DNA from 4 places in the Thalassotalea sp. Y01 genome. Region 4 is predicted to be linked to each of the others. Evidence: predicted binding sites of a transcription regulator. Region 4 holds the regulator's gene; each other region holds the start of a gene.

Region 1 (4,401 bases), on a different contig from region 4:
GTCATCCCGATGAAAGTCGGGATCTTTAGTATTTCTATAGTAGAGACGGGCTTAAATGCGTATAGATATGCATAGAGGGCAAGTGCTATTGACTTAATCTGGTACTTTTATTTATTGGGTGAAAATTGAAGAGGTAATTGTTTGTGTTAGCTATTTTGGCTATCTTTTAAAAAAGCAATTAAATCATAATCTTAGCTAAAAGGATGGCATCATCAAATAAATTTATATCCAATATTGCAAAATGCAGGGCTTAATTGCTTCCTGTCTGAAGATGGACGTTCGATTAGCGTAAAGCATTTTATTAACGAAAAAATAGTGGTACGCAAAAACAGTGATAACTTTGCGATAAAAAGTGGTATTGAAAGGCACATTCTCTTGATGTTGGTGCTTACTGTTCTGACCTTAATAATGACGGGTAATGTATACGGAACAGCAATAATTGCTGCTGTCGCCATTTACAGCTTTATACAGGTTATTTGCAAAGCGATCCTGATGGCAGTAATACAAACCGCCATCATAAATTATCAACACGCAAAACTATCCTAATCAAATGCTGCGTGATTTACTTGTTAAAGTTTGATGTAGAACATCATCATCGGTTCTACCTGACTAGGGCTTTAACGCCAATAAGTCAGTTTTGCACAAGTGCATAATGCGTTCAGCGGTATTGCCGATAAGCTTTTGCTCAAGTCCTGTTCTACCAACGGTACCAACTACAACCATAGAGGCTTTGCAATCAGCAGCGACTGAGGTAATCACCTTGCTGATGTCACCCGCTTTAATGTGTAGGTTTTCTTGTTTGATATCATAATTACTGCGCAGTAAGGTGAGGCGGTCGGCAAGCTCTAATTGCCGTTCGGCAACGATTTCTTTTTTATCTAATAAACCTACCGTAGCAAGTATGCTTGGATAGCCAATCGCGTAAACAGCGTGCAACTCTGCGCCGATATATTTAGCCATAATACTGGCGTTTTCTAGCACCTTCTTATTGAGTCGTTTTTTCTCTTCTAATTCGGTATCTAGATCGATACATGCTAGTACATGGCGAGCTTTGTGCCATTTGTGATCGCATGCGATCATCACCGGTGCTTTGACTTCTCTGAGCAAATGCCAATCACTTGGTGTATATAACAGGGCTTCGCTGCGGTGACCTGTTTTTACCACCATAAATGGATTAAATTGAGCAACGTATTCGTTGACCCACACCGCGATGTTTTTTGCCCAAATGGTTTCAAATTCGTAGTCACACAAACCTTGTAAGGTATTAACCAGTTTGTGGGCATTAAGCTCATGCAATCGCTGTACTATTTGGGTTTTGGCTTGCTCGACGTCGGCAACACCACGTAAGTACTCATAACAAAAGTTGACGATATGCAGATCACAATCATACGCCTTGGCCAATTCAGCGGCCTGTTTAATGGCGGTATAATTTTGTTCTTGTTGGTCAGAGATTACTAGAATGCTGTTTTTCATAATGCGTTAACCTAAGGTCAATGAAAACATCTGATATCCGCTTGCGGTATCATATCAATGGTTATTGTGCTGCCTAGTTTCGTTGCCAAGTTCGATTGCATGGTAAGTATCAGTGTGATCCAAGCAGGCTAGGCTAATAAGTGCTATTTAAGAGCTTTTAATACACTTTGGCTTAAGGTTTTAATGCCAGTACGTTGGTCTTTAAGCGGCTTAATATTTGCTCTGCGGTATTCCCCAGCAGCTTTTGTTGTAACCCTTTTCTGCCAACGGTGCCTAACACTACGATCTGGCAATGCAGTTCGCCGGCGGTTGATGGGATCACTAACTCTGGCTTACCAGCATGTATGTGAAAATGCTCACCAGGAATATTATATTTTGCCGATAATTCACCTATGGCGTTCATTAATGTGTCTTTTGCATGAGCCTCCACTTCATCTTTATACTGAATGCCTAAATCGCGTAAAAACGTGGAGAACAGCGGTGTGTATAACACCTGCACATTAACGTCGAACAATTGCGCTAACTCGCATGCTTGCAGCAAAATATCGTGATTAAGCTGTTGCTTGTCTGGCAATTGGGTTTGTAAATCAACACAAGCTAATATGTTATGTGTTTTATGCCATTGCTCCTCACTAACGATAAGAACAGGCGCTTGTGTTTCTCTAAGCAAATGCCAATCGGTCGGGGTGTAAAACATTGACTCGCTGCGATGACCTGTTTTAACCACCATAGCAACGTCGTGTTGTTCAACGTACTTATTTACCCAGTTAGCAATGTGTTTTTGCCAGACGACTTCGTAGGTATATTGATTGTTGTCGCAGATCTCAGCTAGCTGATCATTGGCTTTGTCTTCTAATCGCGATAACAGGCTGTCTCTAAGGGCTGACCCCTTGGCTCCAAGGCCTCGTAAATCTTCATAATAGAAATATACGACGTGTAAATTAGCGCCCATCGCTTTGGCGATATTATCTGCCTGTTCGATGGCCGTGGTCTGTTCAAAATCTGGGTCGGCGATGACCAGTATTTTATCCATAAATTTCCCCGATCAATATTTTCATTATCATGCCTTAAGCATAATAGGTTTTTATAAAATTATTTTGATTTGCATCAGAAAGTTAGGCAATTGCTTTGGCAATGTAACGTTACCGTATTTTCTTTTCTCTTCAGTCTATTATCATCCTTTATTGGTTTGGTATGACGATTTGTGATGTAGGCAATAAGGATTGTAATTTAAACGCTAAAACTGCCTTTGCATCTGTGTCGCCGTGGACAATTCGAATTTGCTTGGGTGACGGCTTTATACCTTGAATGAAATTGAGTAAATCGTTTTGATCCGCATGGGCACTGTAACCACTTAATGAATGGATGATGGCATTCACGTTTATTTGCTCGCCATCAATATCAACTGTGCGATGATTTAAGGTATTTTGCTTATCTTGGTGTTGAGCTAATTGTTGCAACCGTCTACCTAAGGTGCCTTTTGCTTGATAGCCGACAAACAACACATCGGTTTTAGCATTAGATAAAAAAGCCTTCATATAATTGAGGATACGGCCACCGGTGCACATTCCTGATGCGGCAATGACGATTGCTGGCTTTTGTGTTTTCTTCAAATAATCAATGGTTTGTATATGCTGTTGATGGTCAATAATGGTGCTTAGTTGCTCAAATGATAGTGGGTGCCTGCCGCTATCAACTTTGTGTTTTGCTTCATCATCCCAAAGCTGTTTCAAGCCTCGATAATGCTCGGTAAATTTTGCCGCTAAAGGCGAGTCAACGATGATATCAATGCGATCAAGCAATTGCGCTAAGGCGTCATCTTTGCGATTGCCGAGCTGTTTGTTAGCGCTCAATTGTTGATGATTGCGGTGCAATATGTCTTCAATTTCATATAGTAACTCTTGCGTGCGGCCAATGCTAAACGCTGGAATAAGTACCATGCCGTTATCGGCTAGCGCTTTGCACAAAACGTTTTCTAAGGTGCTACGACGATGCTCTCTACCTTGATGGTTTTTGTCACCGTAAGTTGACTCAATGATCAAAGTATCACAAGTTTTTGGCGATGTTGGCTCCGGTAATAACGGCGTATTGCTAGCGCCTAAATCACCAGAGAAAACGATGGTTTGCTGTGTAGGTTGTGTTTTAGAGTTTTTCGTTTGCTCGGTTTGCAGTGGCAAGCCACAGCATTGAATTTCAGCATAGGCTGATCCCAAAATATGACCGGCGGGTTGCATGGTTAATCGTGCGGTTAGCGTTTCGTTGCTACCGGGTAATTCAACGCTTTGGCCATAGTCCACTGCAACGATTTGTTCATTGAGTCGTTGCATGACTTTATCAATTAAGCGTTGATTTGATATTGCGCCAACTTTAAGTGCGTCTTTTAACACCAGCGGCAATAATGTGGCGCTGGCGGTAGAGCAAAAAATATCGCCTTTAAAGCCGGCCGCCAGTAAATACGGAATTCTGCCAACATGATCGATATGGCAATGGGTCACTATCAGGGCGTCAATATTATCAACGTTAAATTCTATTGCTAAATGAGCTGGCAAAATATCTGCGGAGTTTGTAATGGCTTGGCGTGATGTTTTTTGTTTATGCTGTATCTCAGCGCCTTGAAAAAGACCGCAATCGACCAAGTAAGACAGCTGATGGTTTCCCAAAGACGCGGTGAGCTGATGGCAAGAGCCAGTGACACCTTCGACAGCGCCATGATGATCAAAGTGAATATCCATACTCATCAATTACAAAAATTCGGGTTAAGTTATTATTATTAAAAGATTAAATATAGCTTAGCAAAGCACGCAGATAAATCTATGTTTATGTTATGAATGGCAATTTTTGAATAATAATGTGCAGCACAAAGGTAGATAAACAGGCGATGTTAGCGGTATTTACGAGCAGGTATGGGGTTAATTTATTTCATTTGTC
Region 2 (4,401 bases), on a different contig from region 4:
ATATATGAGAATTCATATATAACAAATTAAATGGCTTGGAGTAACGCTTTGGTTGGTCTATACCTTAAGGGCAACATTTAATGTGCACCGGTTTAGACACGCTATCGAATCTATTTTTTAAATTAATATAATAGATTTTATTCGTTTTAATTAATTAAAATTAGTATCTATACTTATTGTAGATTCGCCGTGTGGCAAAAGATTAATACTTAAGTGGAGTCCCTATGTTAGAGAACAGAGAAGGTTTAACCGTACCAAGTGTAAACTTTAAGACTCGTGTAAATGACGAGTGGAAGACCATCAGCAGCGATGACTTATTTAAAGGCAAAACCGTAGTCGTGTTTTCATTGCCAGGCGCCTTTACGCCAACATGTTCAAGTACACACTTACCAAGATATAACGAATTAGCGTCTACCTTTAACAAGCATGGTATTGACGACATCATTTGTATGTCCGTCAATGACACCTTTGTTATGAACGCCTGGGCACAAGATCAAGAAAGCGACAATGTAACCTTGATTCCAGATGGCAACGGCGAGTTTAGCGACGGTATGGGCATGTTAGTCGACAAAGCAGATTTAGGTTTTGGCAAACGCAGTTGGCGTTACTCTATGCTGGTTAAAGACGGCGTTATCGAAAAAATGTTTATTGAACCAAACGTGCCAGGTGACCCATTTGAAGTATCTGATGCTGACACCATGTTAGCACATGTCGCGCCAGATGCAGTGAAGCCACAAGCGGTAAGTATTTTTACCAAACCAGGCTGTCCTTTCTGTATTAAAGCGAAAGAATTGCTAACAGATAATGGCTACCAATACGAAGAAATTGTACTCGGCAAAGATGCAAGTTTAACCTCATTAAAAGCCATTACGGGTCGCGATACCGTGCCACAAGTCTTCGTAGATAATAAGCACATTGGCGGTAGCGACGAGTTAGCGTTATTTCTGCAACACTAAGCCCCTAAACTGATCTTTTTAACAGGCTAATAGGTATACTAATTAGCCTGTTTTGTTTTTACTGCGCTTTGACAACGCGGGCTAGACGACACTGCCTTTGCAAGCCACAAGTCTTAAGACCTGAGCTTGAAACAAATGATGTTGTAACGGTGTGTCGCGTTGTCCGGTATAGGGAATTGCCGGGCTTTTTTGTACACGGATGTATTTATACCCGGAAGGCAGGACAGCCTGAGAGGGTTTTGTACACGGATGTATTTATGCCCGGAAGGCAGGACAGCCTGAGAGGGTTTTGTACACGGATGTATTTATGCCCGGAAGGCATCCCGCCATCGCTGCATACCTCACATCCTTGTGTATATACCTCAGCTCTTACTCTTTTTGTTAGTCCTTAGTTCGTCGCTCTTTTCTCAGCTCTTCCTAGCCCCTAGCTCCTTTGCCCTCTAAAACCTTTAACCCCCTAAAACTAAACTCCAGCGGCGTTTTGATATATCATTAAAGGATATCGAATTTTACTGTCATATAGGCCAACAACTTGGAACAACAACCGTACAACCCGCTTCACGGCATCACTTTAAAAACAATCGTTACCGAGTTGGAAGCCCATTTTGGCTTTGAAGAGCTGGGCCAGCGCATCAAGATACGTTGCTTTACCCACGATCCTAGCATTAAATCCAGTCTAAAATTCTTACGCAAAACACCTTGGGCAAGAACAAAAGTAGAAGAACTGTATATTCGCAACAGGCACGACATAAAACACAGTCCACAACCTTAAAGAGGCAAGTATGGCAATCGAAACAACCTATAATGGCAGCTGCTTATGCGGCCAAGTGACGTATCAAATCGAAACACCATTAAGTATTTTTCAATATTGTCACTGCAGCCGCTGTCGCAAAGTTACCGGCTCAGGATTTGCGCCAAATATTTTTGTGCCACTGTCGCAATTCTCATGGCTAACCGGTGAGCATCTGCTAAAACGCTATGAAATTCCAGATGCGAAATACTTTGCTAGCTGTTTTTGTGGTCAGTGTGGTTCAAACCTACCTTGGTTGACTAAAACCGGGCAAATTTATGTGTTGCCAGCAGGTACGTTGGACGATGAAATCGAAATAAAGCCAAGTCAAAACATCTTTTGCGACGAACGCCCCAATTGGCACGTCGGCTGCAATGAATTAAAAATGCGTCCACAAGGACCCAATAGTTAATATTTATCATTAACTTATGATGACCAATAGATTTTGCATAACACCCTTTGCGAAACAGTTTTCTAATAAATTGTTATCCAATTGAGCCAGATCAATATTCTCTAAAATCGTCGCTGTACTCTAAACATAAAAGGAGAACAGCGATGATAGTTGCCAAACTCACACAATCATTACAAGCAAAGAAACAAGAGTTAAGTATTCGCTTAGCTGCCATAGAAGCTGACTTTAAAAAAGGTCGTAGCCAAGACTTTGCCGAGCAGTGTACAGAATCGGAAAACGATGAAGTCCTCGATGAGATTCATCAACAAACCCAATTAGAACTGCAAAAAATAGAACAAACACTGCTGATGTTGCAAACCGAACAATACGGTATCTGTAGCAACTGCGGTAAAGCCATTGATGAACGCCGTTTGGAAGCCCTTCCATACGCGAAAACCTGTATCGATTGCGCTAAATAATTTTATTAACTTTAGGAAGACATATTATGTTTATTGAAAAGCACGACTTACACCACGAATTTCCAGAGTTTAAAGATGAAATCCGGACCTTAAAAATGACTGACAATCACTTTGCCCGTCTATTTAAAGAATATCATGACTTAGATCACGAAGTTATTCGCATTGAAGAAGGTGTCGAAAACACGGCCGATGATTACTTGGAAGGTTTAAAGAAAAAACGTTTACAACACAAAGACATGTTGTTCGCTATCATCAAAAAATATCAAGCCTCTAAAGCATAACGCTCAATTTGCCACGGGGTTGGCAAAGCCATTGGCAACCCCGCAAAGGCCCAAACACAAAGGCATCAACACAAAGGCACATTAAGTGCCTTTGTTCATTTTATCCGCCAGCCACAGGGCACTCACCAGTAAACCACTACCGATCAGCAAGCGCAGCCAATCGGCACTTTCGCCAAAAATCAGCACCGCAAACAGCACAGCTAAAGGCACATAACCATTGTTCATAATGGCAAGCTGTAATGCCGATACACGGCTTGCACCTTTGTTCCAACAGTAAAACCCAATACCTGAAGCGATGACACCAAGGTAGACCAGCACCATAAATTGGCGGTTAGATATACTAACAAGGGCAACGTCGACGGTTAGCAAAGTGGCGATAACGGTTAATAGTGCGCCGCCTAAATACATCCAAAACATGTTGCGGGCATGGCCTTCATCACTGGCGATGCAGCGATAGGCAACTTGGCCGAAAGCAAAGGCGACATTAGCAAACTGCAAATACAAAAAGCCAGTCAAGTATTGACCTTGCTCAGGGGTACGAAAAACAATGACAGCGGCCGCACAAATCGACAACAACACCGGCCACAGCAACTTTGCCTGCCAACGGCGATGCCAAATGCAGTCAATTAATATGACGTATAACGGCGTAAAAATGGTAAATACCGCAACTAAGTATCCAGGTAAGTATTGATAGGATTGAATATAGGCAAGATACATCACGCCAAATTGAATTGCACCTAAAGCGATAAGTTGACTGGCTTTGCGCAACGACAGATTGGTTGCTTGCCTAAACCATAGCAGAGGTAAGAAAACCAACGCACACAACGCCAACCGTATTGCTGCAACCAGTTGCGAATCAATACCGGTCAATTCGCCTTTAATTAAGCCAAAAGAGAACGCCCATAAGGCACTAACAAAAATAAGATATTTCATACTAACTTTTATAATTTCTTTATATATGGCATATGCTTGCCAATTAACAGCATAGCTATGCAAGGGCAATTTATCTCGCCGATTTGCAAATGATAACATTGGTGCAATTTGTCACCTAGAACTTTGAATTTGCCATCATAAATCTGCTAAAGTTGCCCTTAACTAACCCCGACAACAACTAGGTCATCACTATGGAAATGTTAACCGCCGCAGTCACCTTATTTTTAATCATGGATCCATTAGGTAATCTACCTATTTTTATATCCGTATTAAAAGGCATCGACAGTAAGCGTCAACGCATCATTCTCATTCGTGAGCTGATCATAGCCCTTGGCATCATGTTATTGTTTCTTTTCGCTGGGCAAAAGATTCTCGACTTTTTACATTTACGCCAAGAATCGGTATCCATTGCCGGCGGTATCATACTGTTTCTTATTGCCATAAAAATGATTTTTCCATCGCATGGTTCAATCAGCGGGTTACCTGAGGGCGAGGAACCCTTCCTCGTGCCATTGGCTGTACCTATGATGGCCGGTCCATCGATATTAGCGGCATTAATTTTAATGGCTAA
Region 3 (4,401 bases), on a different contig from region 4:
GCAGATAACACACCACCAATATCGGCAGCATAGTTGATATTTTTGTTTTGTTTGTCGCTAGAACTACTAGAAGAACCTGAACCGCAACCAGTTAAACTGATTATTGCGATAGCGAGGTAACCTGCACGAATCATGTTGGTTATGTCCTTAATGTATTGCTACTTTTGTTTTTGTAATGATTTACTTAGCAATGCATTCCCCAACCCATGTTGGTCATAACGCTATAAAAACAAACGATTTATGCTTTATTAACTGCTGACCAATAATATCGCCTAAACAGACAGGATCTGAATCTTAGCAATACTCTGTGAATCGATGGTTTTTATCTTTTGATTCATTAGGTTACGACATTTCATTATTTGGGGATAGCTTGTTGCAAATCTATTATTGTTTTTATTCACACGTAATGTCTTACATCAATATAGGTTTTTTCAACACGAAATGTCAAGCCAAATGCGGGTTTTTGGTTGTATTGATCCTTCATTAGTTATTACCAATTACTGCTTGTTGGTAAGTTTTATTTCGTGCGGCCCAATAACCCGCTGATATCAGTTAGTTAACGAAGATGTAGGGCTCGAGCTATTGGCGCGCGTTATTATCTGCGTTGCTTTTACTTAGGTCATCGGCGCTAAGTTTGTGACCAGGGGGCATAATATTGGTTTTACCAATACGTTGTTATACCACTTTATAGACCAGCGAAGGCAAGCCGTCGTTTTATTTACTCAGAAAGCCAACAAAATCGTATTAAAATGCGACGCACTATTATCCTTATTGGCTAGTTTCGCGTAAAATAGAGCTATTCTTGTTAATTTAAATGACTCGTTATGGCCAGATCGAAAAAATCGCGCAAAGAAGGCGCGTTAATGAAGAAGCTCAATCTCAAACGCCCTGAAAAGGCAGAGAAAGAGCAAAGAAAACGTAAAATGACCGGAAATAAAGCCGGTACACGTCAGAATGTTGCTAAAAACAATACCGAAGCGACAGTGGATAGCAGTAATAAAGATCCACGCTTGGGCAGTAAAAAAGCGATTGATTTAGGCGTCAAGGTTAAATCAGAGAAGCCGCAAGCGAAAAAAGCTGCCGTAGCACCGATAGCCCCAGTTCGTGTTGTTGAAGATGCGCCGCAAAGTAACGATGTAGCGACCAGTGAAGAGGTGATGCAAGCCTATGAACAGGAATTGCATAACCTGGAAAACAATGAACAGTTAATGCTTATTTCTGCGCTTGTTGAATCTGGTGAGGAAATTAGCCCTGAACAAATGGATATGCTTGATAAAGCGCAAAGCCGTTATCAGGAGCTTATGGATTTACTTGGCTACGAGCAACCTGAGCAAGACGATGAACTTGCCGATGACGACGACGACGAGGCGTTATGGGATCGCCTTGATGACAGTGATTTCTCTGATTATAAAGAGTAGTCGTCATGCAAACATCTAACATTATTTTGTTGGTAGTCGCGGCCATAATCATATTTGCCTTAGCAGCGTATGCGAGCTATTTGCTTTTTCAGCTTAAACATCAACGCCAACAGCAGGCTTTAGCGTTAGAGCAACAAAAGCAAAAACACATAAAGCGCGATTTAAAAGCATTAGAGTCTATTAGTCACATCTGTCGGGCGATGGTAGAGAGACAATGCGAGGTGTCGGAAGGCAGTTGGCGTTTATCGGTGTTGATGGAATCGTTGCCAAATTACGTGTCTCAGATGAAAGCTAATTTTCCTGCTATATTTACTTTATATAGCAAGATCAATCATATGCCGATTCTGGAAGAACGAAAGAAGTTATCTAAAAAAGAACGCTTTAAACTTGATATAGAGCGTGCCGGCCATGAAGAAGAGCATGAAAATGCGATATACGATGAGGTAGAAAAGTTGCTGCCTTATACGTTAACGTTGATTGAATCGTTGCAAAAAAGCTAACGGACAATAACAACGTATTGGGTGGTCGTGATGAGAGAGCAATTAAAAGCAGAATTTACCAAGCGTATCGTTGCCTTGCAGGCAAGGGTAGATTCAATTCATGATGATTTTGCTGAAGGTCGCGCCGCCGATTGGTCTGAACAAGCCGGTGAAAGAGAGAACGACGAAGTACTAAATGCTTTGGAAGTTGAAGCCAAAATTGAAATTCAACAACTATCCAATGCTATAACTCGAATCGAAGCCGGTACCTATGGCATATGCAGTGCCTGTGGCGACGATATCGCTGTCGCCAGATTGGAAGTACAACCTTCTGCAACAAAGTGCATTAATTGCGCCGATTAGCGCCCGCTAGCCCTTATCAATTGTTAATCATTTGCAAAAACATTGCGCTCGATCAATAAAATCAGGCGCTTAGTTTTTTATACTTGCCGGTAATTCTACTAATGGGTTTTATTCTGTGTCGGCAACTCAATTTTCTCACAACATTTTTAGTGAAATGTTCTCCCCGCAAATGTTAAGTAAGTATGATGTTAGTGGTCCTCGATATACCTCATACCCGACGGCGGTTGAGTTTAGTGACGACTTTCAAAACAGCGATTTAGTCAATGCGATTGCCGCGTCTGACACCGATGACTTGTCTCTTTATCTTCATATCCCATTTTGCCACAGTCTTTGTTACTACTGTGGTTGCAATAAAATAGTCACTCGCCACAAAGAAAAAGCCGATGAATACATCGATTATTTGTGTCGAGAAATAGATGCTCGCGCACCTTTAGTAAGCAACAAAACCGTAAAGCAAATGCACTGGGGAGGCGGTACACCAACGTTTCTTAGTAAACAGCAAATCTCCCGTTTAGTGGACAAGCTTAAATCGGCGTTTCAGTTTGACCCAAACATCGAGATGGGGATTGAAGTTGACCCCCGTGAAATAGAGTTGGACTTGGTTGATCACTTATACCAAGTCGGTTTTAATCGTTTAAGCATTGGCGTACAAGATGTCGATAGCAAAGTACAAAAGGCGATAAATCGTCTACAAAGTACCGAGTTTATAATTGACTTGGTAAAACGTGCTAAAAAGGTTGGTTTTGACTCTGTTAACATCGATTTAATTTATGGCTTACCGCATCAAACCACCACAAGTTTTGCCAATACTATTGCTGCAGTAAAGAACATCGATCCGGATAGGATTTCTTTGTTTAGTTATGCACACCTGCCGTCACGCTTCGCCGCGCAACGCAAAATTCGTGATCAATGGTTGCCTAGCTCGGCACAAAAATTAGAGTTAATGCAATTTGCAATCGAGTCTCTGGTGGATATGGGTTATGAGTTTATTGGTATGGACCATTTTGCCAAACCAGATGATGAACTGGCCAAGGCTCAATGCCAAGGCACCTTGCATCGTAACTTTCAGGGATATACCACATTAGGTGACTGCGATCTGTTGGCGCTTGGTGTCTCTGCAATTAGTGCAATGGGGCAAAGCTTCAGCCAAAACGTGAAAACGTTAAAAGAATACTATCAGGCAATTGATGGTTATGGTCAGCCATTGGAAAAAGGCATTGTCACCAATACCGATGACGTTATTCGTGCCTTTGTTATTCGTCAATTAATGTGCAATTTTCGGGTTGATAAACACGATGTCGAGCAACGTTTTAATATCGTATTTGATGACTACTTTGCTGATGACTTGCAAACGCTTTTGGTATTTATAAATGACGGATTATTGGTTAATGATAATAATGCCATTGTCGTGAACGCAAAAGCGAGGCTGTTAATTCGTAATATTTGTATGTCGTTTGATGCCTATTTAAAAACCAAATTACATCAGCAGCGCTTTTCTAAAGTGATTTAGTCGTTTTCGAGCACGCCGATGGTGTGCTCAACACCACCGCTATTAATCACCAATTGTTGCTGCTGGCCAGTTTGTTTTTCTTCTGCCAGTTCGGCCCACTGATAAAATACATTACGATGGATGCTAGCATCCAAGTTACGGCGCACATTGACTTGCAGCGTGCCATCAGTATTAAGCTGTATTCTTGTCGCACTATCGAGTATCACTTGATCGCCCAAGTTGGTGGTGAGCAGCATGGTTTTATCAATCGCGTCATCAAGCCAGTGCCATTGGGTAATAACAAAAGGCAAATGCTCTACCTGAATCTTAATCTTCTCTACCGGGGTGACTAAAAAGTATTCGTCATCTTGTTTCTTTAATACCGTTGAAAATAACTTTACCAAGCGTTGTCTGGTTATTTCACTGCCCATATAAAACCAACGACCATCGGCCTTTATTTGCATGTCCATTTCGCCGCAATAGGGTGGATCCCACAACTCGACGGGGGGCAGCTCTTGTTGTTGCTGGGAAAGTTGTTTAGATAGGCGTTCTAAAGACATCAATAACGGCTCTTAAATGAAAAAGGCTATAACCTAATTATAGCCTTATCGAATCATAGTTTGCTGTCTTGTAGTTAAGCAGCGTAATGGGT
Region 4 (4,401 bases):
TTTTTAGAGTTTCGAGCCCGAGCACGTGCTGCGGAAGTGTCAGCCAACTTGTTAAAACTTATGCCCTTGACCGCGACAAAATTGCTCGATGGTCAGGAACTCGTTATAAGCGCAAAACAACTTGTGGTGGGCGATCAGGTTATCGTAAAGCCTGGTGAAACCATTCCTGGAGATGGTGTCGTTATTCATGGCCGCTCCAGTGTTGATGAGTCCATGCTAACAGGTGAACATGCCCCCGTAGCCAAGGCTTTAGGTGCGAATGTTTTTGCCGGCACGGTTAACGGTGATGGCAATATCAATATTGAAATCAATAAAACCAATTCAGACAGTTTTTTGACCAACCTGATTCGACTCAGTGAAAACGCGCAAGCTCATAAACCCGCCATTGCGCAATTGTCTGACCGTATCGCCCAATATTTTGTCGGTATTATCTTGCTTACCGCCATAGGAACCTCGATATTTTGGTCACAACACATGCCATCCGAAGCGTTTTGGATCACCTTGTCGGTCTTGGTGGCTACCTGCCCTTGTGCTTTGTCGTTGGCAACACCAACGGCCTTAACCTGTGGCACCATCCGACTCAACCGAGACGGCATAATGATCAAGTCAGGTCACGTATTAGAAGCAATGCCGAAAGTCGATAGCATAGCGTTTGATAAGACAGGAACCTTGACCAATGGTGAATTCACCTTAGTCGATTGCAAACTGTTGAACGGCAATCTTGATAGCAAACTTGATAAGAATACGATTCTGGCCACCATAGCCGCAATGGAAAGTCATTCTGAGCACCCTATAGCCAAAGCTTTCGCAGCCTATCGTGATTTTAACATCAATGTCGAACATGTCGATATTGTCCCAGGTTGTGGCATTAAAGCCGTACGAAAAAAACAACAGTTGGCCATCGGTAAAGTTAACTGGATTGCCAGCTTTGCTAATGTCGATGAGCAATATAAAGATGCTCAATGCATACTCACCATAAACCAACAAGTGGTGGCGGTACTCTACCTTGATGACGTGATGCGTGACGACACGGTTAACGTCATTAATGCATTACAACAACAGCACACCGAAACTCTGTTGATCAGTGGCGATAACCAGGCTGGCGTGGATAAATTTAATCAAGCATTACAACTCGATGAGCATCACCATACCTGCTCTGCGCAAGATAAATTAACAATCCTTGCAGGTAAACAAGCGCAAGGTAAAACCGTGGCTATGGTTGGTGATGGCGTTAATGACTCGCCGGTATTTGCACAAGCGCATGTTGCTATTGCCATGGGGAGTGGTACCGAAATAGCAAAAAGCGGTGCCGACGTAATTTTGCTCAATAATAAACTGAGCAGTGTTCTCGACTTAATGACCATATCCAGTAAAACGGGTCGTATCATAAAACAGAACTTTGCCTGGGCATTTGCCTATAATGCCATTGTCTTGCCATTGGCGGTTTGTGGTTTTATTACCCCATATATGGCAGTATTAGGTATGTCAGCAAGCTCGATTATTGTCGTTACCAACTCTTTGAGATTGCTAAAATAAATTAACTTTAGGTTATTGATACATGAGCGTCATTTACATCCTAATCCCTATCGCCATCTTATTTACCGCCATTGCCATTTATCTATTCTTTTGGGCGGTAAAAGCTGAACAGTTTGATGATCTGGAAAAGCAAGGTATGAGTATTTTGTTTGACGAAGAGAAAAAACAAACGCCAGGCCAAAAGCCAAGCCAAAAAATGCCAGACGCCGAGTCTCACGCCGACGACAAACCAAACTCAAGCGATAATTAATGACTTTAGATTTTCTCTCTGCCCTATTGATTGGTATTGCCGGTGCGGGGCACTGTATCGCCATGTGTGGTGGTATCTCGTCTATGCTAACCACCACAGGTGATAGCTCAAATCAACTGAGTAAAGCGTTAAGCTATAACCTAGGCCGTATAGCATCTTATACCTTTTTTGGCGCTGTCGCCGGTTTTACGGGCTCCCTAGCGATAAAGTCGATAGGTATCCAAGTTTTATGGTTAAAAGCCATCGCCGCCATTTTCATTATTCTACTTGGTTTGTATATCGCAAGAATGTGGTTTGTATTGACGCATATCGAAACTGCAGGTAAATACCTGTGGCGCTATATTCAACCATTTGCCAAACACTTACTGCCGATAAAGAATGCTAAACAAGCGCTATTACTCGGTGTTATTTGGGGCTGGCTGCCCTGTGGCCTAGTCTATTCTACACTCACATGGGCATTAGCTGCCGGCAGTGCCAGTCAAGGGGCGATGATCATGTTGGCGTTTGGTATCGGTACCTTGCCAGCGTTATTAGTGTTATCAACCAGTGTTCAATCGGTTACCAACCTTATAAGTTCGTTACTTTTTAAGAAAATCAGTGGCATTTTGTTAATCGCCTATGGTGTTTATTCATTGTTTATTGCTCTAAATCAAATATTTTAGTAACCTTACGTTTACTAATGTTATTGACGCATTAACTGGATAAATATCAATTTATGGCAATCTCTATAGCACAAAACATCAAGTGCCAAAACTGCAGTATCAGCGAACTTTGCTTACCGTTTAGCTTGAATGAAAACGAACTAAATTTATTAGACGATATCATTCAACGTAAAAAACCGATTCAAAAGAATACGCAAATTTTTAAAGCTGGCGAACAACTGCAAACCTTGTACGCAATTCGTTCTGGTACCTTTAAAACCTTTATTATTTCCGAACAAGGTGAAGAGCAAATCACCGGCTTTCACTTGGCAGGCGATTTAATGGGCTTTGATGCATTAGCGTCAAGACATCACCCAAGCTTTGCTAAGGCATTAGAAACATCCATGGTGTGTGAAATCCCATTTGAGGTTCTCGATACCTTATCGAATAAGATCCCACGCTTAAAGTCGCAAATGTTAAATCTAATGAGCGATGAAATTCAGTGTAATAATGAGATGTTACTGCTACTAAACCGTAAAAACGCGGAAGAGAAGCTCGCCACATTTTTAGCGAACTACGGTCGTCGCTTAGGCAGTCGTCACTTGTCACCGACGCAATTTAACTTGCCTATGACCCGCAGCGAAATTGGAAACTACATTGGCCTTACCATAGAAACCATTTCTCGGTTGATGACCCGATTCCAAAAAGATGGCTTAATCAAAGTTGAAAATAAGTTGATCTCCATCCTCGACAAAGACGCCCTATTCAAATTGGCTGGCTTAAATAAATAACCCGTTTTTATACCTGTAAGGTGTTGTATTGGTTGATTTAAATCAACACCTTACAGGAAACTTCATTAACAAATTTGTAACATCCTCATTGACCAGTTAAGCTTATCTATAGCGTACTGATCTTTGCCGTCTATGCTGGCTTTATAGCCCAGCAAGGCGTGCTACGAACCACGTTAAGGTTACGAGGCATGTTATGGAAAAATATCAAAATATACTTGCAGTTGTCGATCCCACCACAGAAGAGCAAAAGGCGTTAGCAAGAGCCTGTACTCTAGCCAAGGAAACTGGCGCCCGTATTACCGCGTTATTGGTTATTTATGATTTCTCTTACGAGATGACCACCATGCTGTCTGGAGACGAGCGAGAAGCCATGCGTGAAACCGTGGTAAATGATCGCAGCGTTTGGCTAAAAGAGATCACCGAACAGTATGAAAGCGATATGGACATTAAAGTGATTTGGCATAATCGCCCGTTTGAAGCCGTTTTATCGCAGGTACGAGACCAACAATTCGATGTGGTATTAAAAAGTACCCATGAACACCCTACATTGCAATCGGTTATTTTTACCCCAACAGACTGGCACTTAATTCGAAAATGTTGGGTGCCTCTGTTATTGGTCAAAGATCATCAATGGCCAGAAGGCGGACATATACTTGCCGCCGTCAATGCTGGCAGTGAAGAAGAAGAGCATCAATCACTGAACCGTAAAATCACCGAAGAAGCACAAAATCTTGGCCGCTTGGTCAAAGCTGATGTTCATTTGGTAAACTCTTACCCAGGCACTCCGATTAATATTGCCATTGAAATTCCAGAGTTTGATGCTAATGAATACAATCAAACCATGAAAAACCACCACGCTGATGTAGTGCAGCAACACGCCGACAAATTTAATATCAGCGCTGAGTATTTGCATGTCGAAGAAGGTTTACCTGAAGATGTGATCGAGAAAGTTGCCAACCAAATCGATGCCGAATTGGTGATTTTAGGTACCGTCGGCCGCACGGGGTTATCCGCTGTGCTTATAGGTAATACCGCAGAGCATGTTATCGATCGACTCAATTGTGATTTAATGGCGATAAAACCAGACGGTTATCAATCTCCGTTCCTCGAATAACCATCTTTAACCATTGTTGAGTTAATAGATTGTAGAGCTATTGAATCAGCCAGCACAGCCCGAGCAAGC

What was found. The regulator FNR, encoded in region 4, switches genes on or off when oxygen is low (the NO sensors DNR and NnrR bind a similar motif). The targets are predictions, from matches to a motif close to TTGATCTAGATCAA.
Region 1: a site for FNR is predicted at 2,571-2,584, ahead of HII16_RS09360 (universal stress protein). Genes of this name have one in related genera too.
Region 2: a site for FNR is predicted at 2,240-2,253, ahead of HII16_RS07855 (TraR/DksA family transcriptional regulator). Genes of this name have one in related genera too.
Region 3: a site for FNR is predicted at 2,303-2,316, ahead of hemN (oxygen-independent coproporphyrinogen III oxidase). Genes of this name have one in related genera too.

The regions. Positions count from the first base shown of each region.
Region 1 covers NZ_JABBXG010000005.1:234,153-238,553, forward strand. The annotation lists gene HII16_RS09355 (universal stress protein) at 610-1,473, opposite strand; gene HII16_RS09360 (universal stress protein) at 1,646-2,506, opposite strand; gene HII16_RS09365 (MBL fold metallo-hydrolase) at 2,655-4,199, opposite strand.
Region 2 covers NZ_JABBXG010000004.1:273,446-277,846, forward strand. The annotation lists gene HII16_RS07840 (glutathione peroxidase) at 225-956, shown strand; gene HII16_RS07845 (VF530 family protein) at 1,489-1,728, shown strand; gene HII16_RS07850 (GFA family protein) at 1,739-2,158, shown strand; gene HII16_RS07855 (TraR/DksA family transcriptional regulator) at 2,302-2,616, shown strand; gene HII16_RS07860 (DUF465 domain-containing protein) at 2,643-2,897, shown strand; gene HII16_RS07865 (EamA family transporter) at 2,979-3,830, opposite strand; gene HII16_RS07870 (YhgN family NAAT transporter) at 4,022-4,401, shown strand, end outside.
Region 3 covers NZ_JABBXG010000007.1:3,434-7,834, forward strand. The annotation lists gene HII16_RS11105 (polysaccharide lyase family 7 protein) at 1-134, opposite strand, end outside; gene HII16_RS11110 (GTPase-activating protein) at 825-1,418, shown strand; gene HII16_RS11115 (DUF2489 domain-containing protein) at 1,424-1,918, shown strand; gene HII16_RS11120 (TraR/DksA C4-type zinc finger protein) at 1,949-2,260, shown strand; gene hemN (oxygen-independent coproporphyrinogen III oxidase) at 2,430-3,770, shown strand; gene HII16_RS11130 (DUF1285 domain-containing protein) at 3,767-4,309, opposite strand; gene HII16_RS11135 (GGDEF domain-containing protein) at 4,384-4,401, opposite strand, start outside.
Region 4 covers NZ_JABBXG010000002.1:266,738-271,138, forward strand. The annotation lists gene HII16_RS04060 (heavy metal translocating P-type ATPase) at 1-1,536, shown strand, start outside; gene ccoS (cbb3-type cytochrome oxidase assembly protein CcoS) at 1,559-1,786, shown strand; gene HII16_RS04070 (sulfite exporter TauE/SafE family protein) at 1,786-2,448, shown strand; gene fnr (fumarate/nitrate reduction transcriptional regulator Fnr) at 2,502-3,218, shown strand; gene uspE (universal stress protein UspE) at 3,412-4,332, shown strand.